Regions from separate parts of the Superficieibacter sp. BNK-5 genome, predicted to be linked through region 1. Evidence: predicted binding sites of a transcription regulator. Region 1 holds the regulator's gene; the other holds the start of a gene.
What was found. Region 1 encodes PhoB, which activates phosphate uptake and scavenging genes when phosphate is short. Its sites were predicted from a motif close to CTGTCATAAAACTGNCNNAT; they were not measured.
Positions count from the first base shown of each region.

Region 2: a site for PhoB is predicted at 1,513-1,532, ahead of pstS (phosphate ABC transporter substrate-binding protein PstS). Genes of this name have one in related genera too.

Region 1 covers NZ_CP179893.1:2,608,111-2,611,239, forward strand. The annotation lists gene sbcD (exonuclease subunit SbcD) at 1-916, opposite strand, end outside; gene phoB (phosphate response regulator transcription factor PhoB) at 1,093-1,782, shown strand; gene phoR (phosphate regulon sensor histidine kinase PhoR) at 1,804-3,093, shown strand.
Region 2 covers NZ_CP179893.1:1,333,847-1,336,975, reverse strand. The annotation lists gene pstC (phosphate ABC transporter permease PstC) at 1-275, opposite strand, end outside; gene pstS (phosphate ABC transporter substrate-binding protein PstS) at 397-1,437, opposite strand; gene stgD (fimbrial protein StgD) at 1,698-2,774, opposite strand; gene ACMGGS_RS06385 (fimbria/pilus outer membrane usher protein) at 2,785-3,129, opposite strand, start outside.

The DNA of each region.
Region 1 (3,129 bases):
AGACCTTCGGCGTCGCGGGCGCATCACGCCACTGTATAAGCTGCTCGCTGATACTGGCAAAATCGCCTTTGATCACAGCCAGCGGCTGCATGACGGGAACCTCAAGCGGTGTCACTTCAGCGAGTTTGCCCTCCGCAAAGGTGACCAGGTTGACGCTTTTATTTTTTCCCGTCTCATCAAAGCTCAGTGAAATGGGCGAACCGCAGTAGCGAATGTGCTCGCTGCCGTTAATTTTTTGCGCGCGGTGGATGTGGCCCAACGCGAGGTAATCGACGGGCGGAAAATTTTGCGCCGGGAAGGCGTCCAGCGTGCCGATATAAATGTCGCGCACGGCATCGCTTTTGCTGGCTCCGACGGTCGTCAGGTGTCCGCTGGCGATAATCGGTAATGGCTGCTCACCCCGCAGCTCGCAGGCGTCCTGATACTGCTGCTGATAATAATCTGTGATGGCCGTCAGCAGACGTTGCTGCTTCTGGCTGCCGGATTGACCTGCCTGGCTAATCACCATGTCGCGCGGACGCAAAAACGGCACCGGGCAAAACACCGCGCCCGGCGTGCCGTCGCGCTTTAACAGAAGGTGCGGTTTATCGCCTGCGCTGGCAATGACGGTCGTTTTGAGAAACGCCAGAATGTCGCGGGATTCGTTAAGCGTGGCCACCGAATCATGGTTTCCCGCCAGCACCACCAGATGACAGCCGGTCTGCTGTAAATCGACCACGAAGCGATAATATAACTCGCGGGCATAGCTCGGCGGCGACCCGGTATCAAAAATATCGCCTGCCACAATAATGACATCAACCTGCTGCGTTTGAGCGGTCTCCAGCAGCCAGTCAAGAAAAGCGCTATGCTCAGCGGCACGGCTTTTACTGTAGAAATTCTGGCCGAGATGCCAGTCTGAGGTATGAATGATGCGCATGTCGGTTCCGTGGCAAAAAAGCGTATAGCGGATTATACCCCCTGAAGCAGGTGGGGCGAAGCCGACTGTCACATCGCGTTTACGCAATCGTCACATGGTCATCTTTTTCATAAATCTGTCATAAATCTGACGCATAATGACGTCGCTATCCATAATGATGATAAACAGGGTAAAAAATGGCGAGACGTATTCTGGTCGTAGAAGATGAAGCTCCAATTCGTGAGATGGTTTGCTTTGTTCTCGAGCAAAATGGCTTTCAGCCTGTAGAAGCGGAAGATTATGACAGCGCGGTAAATCAGCTCAATGAACCCTGGCCAGACCTGATCCTGCTGGACTGGATGCTTCCCGGTGGTTCCGGCATTCAGTTTATTAAACATATCAAGCGTGAAGCACTGACGCGCGAAATCCCGGTGGTGATGCTCACCGCACGCGGTGAAGAAGAAGATCGCGTTCGCGGACTGGAAACCGGGGCGGATGATTACATCACCAAGCCGTTCTCGCCAAAAGAGCTGGTGGCGCGTATCAAAGCGGTGATGCGCCGTATTTCCCCGATGGCCGTTGACGAGGTCATTGAAATGCAGGGATTGAGTCTCGATCCCTCCTCGCACCGGGTTATGACGGGTGAAAGCCCGCTCGACATGGGGCCGACTGAATTTAAGCTCCTGCATTTCTTTATGACCCATCCCGAACGTGTTTACAGCCGTGAACAACTGTTGAATCATGTCTGGGGAACAAACGTGTATGTTGAAGACAGAACGGTGGATGTCCATATCCGCCGCTTGCGCAAAGCGCTGGAGCAGAGCGGGCACGATCGCATGGTTCAAACCGTTCGCGGCACGGGTTATCGTTTTTCGACCCGTTTCTGATATCTGACAGGAGTGTGACGCGTGCTGGAACGTCTGTCATGGAAAACGCTGGTTTTTGAACTGATTATCTGTTGTCTGCCTGCGCTGATACTGGGGGCATTTTTCGGCTATCTGCCGTGGTTTTTGCTGGCGGCGGTGACCGGGCTTCTGGTCTGGCATTTCCTGAATTTGCTGCGTCTTTCCTGGTGGCTGTGGGTCGATCGCAGCATGACGCCGCCGCCGGGGCGCGGTAGCTGGGAACCTCTGCTTTACGGGCTGCATCAGATGCAGCTACGCAATAAAAAGCGTCGGCGTGAGCTGGGCAACCTGATCAAGCGTTTTCGCAGCGGCGCAGAATCGCTGCCGGATGCGGTAGTGCTGACGACCGAAGAAGGCACGATTTTCTGGTGTAACGGCCTGGCGCAACAGGTACTGGGGCTGCGCTGGCCGGACGATAACGGACAAAATATTCTTAACCTGCTGCGTTATCCCGAATTTACGCTCTATCTGAAGCATCGCGATTTTAGTCGGCCATTAAATCTGGTCCTCAATAATGGCCGTCATCTTGAATTTCGCGTGATGCCATACAGTGAAAACCAGCGGCTGATGGTGGCGCGCGATACCACGCAAATGCACCAGCTTGAAGGCGCAAGACGCAATTTCTTTGCCAACGTCAGTCATGAGCTGCGCACGCCGTTGACCGTATTACAGGGTTATCTGGAGATGATGCAGGAGCAAACGCTGGAGGGAGCACCGCGTGATAAAGCGCTGCATACCATGCGCGAGCAGACGCAGCGCATGGAATCACTGGTGAAACAATTATTAACCCTCTCGAGAATCGAAGCGGCACCTGCGCTGGCCCTCAATGAAAAGATTGATGTGCCGATGATGCTGCGTGTGATCGAGCGCGAGGCGCAAACCCTCAGCCACGATCGCCATACGCTACGCTTTACCGTGGATGATTCGTTGAAAGTGCTGGGCAATGAAGAACAATTGCGTAGCGCTATCTCTAATCTGGTGTACAACGCGGTGAATCATACGCCTGCCGGAACCACCATTTCGGTCAACTGGCAGCGCGATCCGCATGGCGCGCTGTTTGCGATTGACGATAACGGACCGGGTATTGCTGCCGAACACATTCCGCGTCTGACCGAGCGTTTTTATCGTGTCGATAAGGCCCGCTCACGGCAGACTGGCGGTAGCGGTCTGGGGCTGGCCATCGTGAAACATGCCTTAAATCATCATGACAGCCGCCTGAATATCGCCAGTAAGCCGGGAGAAGGAACGCAATTTAGCTTTTTGCTTCCGGAACGATTCATTGCCAGAAATTAGCGTATTTATCGCGCTTGTAAGAGTAACTTTCCGCAG
Region 2 (3,129 bases), 1.3 Mb from region 1:
ACGGGAACCGCAATCAGCAGGGCGATAATGGAGGTCGCCAGAGTACCGTAAATGGGCACCAGCGCGCCGTAGATATCGTTCGGGGCATCCCACTCTTTGGTCCACAGGAATGAGAAACCGAATTTCTCAATGCTGGGCCAGGAGGAGATGATCAGGGAGACGATAATACCGCCCAACATAAATAGCACGATCAGCGCAGCCAGTTTTACCAGCGCGCTGAATATCATGTCACCTTTTTTACCCGGCGGGTTAATTACACCCCTGGTTGCAGCCATAAATCACTCTTTAGTTAACGACGTCTTACGAAATTGCCCGGCGACGTTTACCGGGCCTACAGTTTGTAGCTGTAAGGCGGGTAAGCACAGCGCCACCCGCCATTTTCGTCAGTATATCTAATTAGTACAGCGCTTTACCGCTGCTGTCTTTCACATTGGTTTTCCATGCAGCGCGAACCTGCTCAACCACGTTGTCCGGCAGCGAAGCGTAATCCAGGTCGTTAGCCTGTTTCGCGCCGTCTTTGTACGCCCAGTCGAAGAACTTCAGCACTTCAGCGCCCTGCTCAGGTTTTTTCTGCTCTTTGTGGATCAGAATGAAGGTGGTGGAGGTAATCGGCCACGCATCGTCACCCTTCTGGTTGGTCAGGTCCTGAGCGAAGGATTTGCTCCAGTCCACGCCTTTCGCCGCGTTAGCAAAGCTGTCTTCGGTCGGGCTTACCGGTTTACCGTCAGCGGAAACCAGTTTGGTGTATGCCAGGTTGTTCTGCTTGGCATAAGCATATTCTACATAGCCGATGGAGCCAGGCAGACGCTGTACGAACGCGGCGATGCCGTCGTTACCTTTACCGCCCAGACCGGTCGGCCAGTTCACGGTAGAGCCTGCACCGACTTTTGATTTCCACTCTTCATTCACTTTCGCCAGGTAGCTGGTGAAGACGAAAGAGGTACCGGAACCGTCTGCACGACGAACCACGGCGATGTTCTGCGAAGGCAGTTTCAGGCCAGGGTTCAGCTTGGTGATGGCGGCATCATCCCACTTCTTGATTTTACCCAGATAGATGTCGCCGAGTGTTTTACCATCCAGCACCAGCTCGCCGGATTTCAGACCCGGAATATTTACGGCCAGTACCACGCCGCCAATAACGGTCGGGAACTGGAACAGGCCTTCCTGCTGCAGTTTTTCGTCAGACAGCGGAGCATCAGAAGCACCGAAATCAACGGTGTTCGCGATGATCTGTTTTACGCCGCCGGAGGAGCCGATACCCTGATAGTTGATTTTGTTGCCGGTCGATTTGTTATAGGTGTCGGCCCATTTGGCATACACCGGCGCAGGAAAAGTTGCACCTGCACCTGTCAGGCTTGCCGCCGCGTTAACAGCGAAAGCGCTCATGGATAAGGTCGCGGTGACAACCGTTGCGACAGTGGTACGCATAACGTTCATAATGTCTCCTGCTGGGATTCGTAAATCATTGTTAAGTGGCTACGAAGAGCAAAATAGGACAATCAGGTGACAGTTATATGTAAGGTTTATGACAGTTTAATGACAATCAAAACAGGATTCGTAATCAGATGAATAATAATAATTTTATTCGTTGTCCATGAACCTGTTATGACCAGGTGTAGCGCAGAAAAGGGAATATGACAAAAGAATGAACGCCAGGATACAGGACCGCAAACCGATCGTTCTCCTGACGGTAGCGCTTAGTTTTTAATTTCCAGCGTGATGGTCGCTGTCGCTTCAAACGTGCCGGGCTTCGGCAATGCGCCGGTGGCGCTTGCGGGCGCGGCGGAGAAGGTCAGTGAGTTGTTTTCCACACCGCCGCGATTAGGCCCCATGTCCATATCCATGTTCCCCCCGTTTACGTTGATAATTTTATCCCACTTGTCATAAATCATAAGACCCACATCTTCATTGCCCTGAACTTTCATCATTGTGGGGGATGCCTCTACCGGTTCGGCGTTGAAGGTCGAATAAACAATATTTTCGTTTAACATGCCGGTGCACTGAACCTGAATGGTTTTCGTAATCTTATGGCTGGTCACGGCAGTGCCGGGCGTAGAAGAGAATTCAGCGGCAGGTATTTTGCCAAAATCGACAACCAGCTCCTGGCCAGATGCAATTTCACAGGTTTGTGGCGCGACCACATCGCCCGATATTTTAACCTCGGCGAGCTTATCCGTACTCTTGGTCGAAGATTCACGATCGAGTCCACCAAATAAATCAACAACGATAGTCGGTGGCACTGACACTTTCCCGATAAACGGTTTATTGATTAGCAAAGAAACCACGACTTCCGACCCTGTAACAAGCGTGACAGGCGTCCCTTCTTCTCCGGGGGCATAACAATACATCCCGCTATCGACCACGTTTGGCTCAGCTTCAAAGGGTACTGGTACATCGCCACGTCCGAGAATCTTAATAGATGTGGCAATACTCATATTATCATTCAGCCGGTAATAGGTGTAATTACCCCGGGTTGTATCCACACTTAACGGAGATCGGGACGTATAATAGATGTTGCGAAAAGTCGTGGTGAAATGCGTCAGACAATCACAGTGAGCCTTATATTTTTGCGAAGACGTTATCGTTTTTAAATCTTTAATTTCAGTGGATGGTTTATTTTTATCCGCTGGAATAGTCATATTGTTTAACGGTAGGTCATAAACATAAACGCTATTAACCGGACGGCAAATACCGTCACCGTAGGTGATGGCGTAGCAAAACGGCGTTGCCAGCAGAGTAAGCCCCACGCAGGACTGCGCTATCCATATTTTCATTATTTATTCCTTACTGGCAAACAGCCGCTGTCTGAACCAGTTCAGCGTTCTCTGGTTTAGTAATCTGATAATTAACGGTACATTTTTTGGCGCTCTTTTCTCCCCAGTCGACCTGGAAAGCGCCCTTTTCCGGCATTCCCGACAGGTAAAGCTCCCCCTCTTCACCCACGATACCGGTGATTGCGCCATTTTCCATTTGGGCGGAAGCAATCGCGCCAAACGGCGCAGGTTTGCCATTCGCCAGCCTGACCGTAAATAGCACCCGGTAGCCGATATGCGTTACGAATTCAGCTTTAATGACGGCACCACGCGTTGGTACAACGTTGACGACGCTGTTCTCCAGCTCAACGTTCGC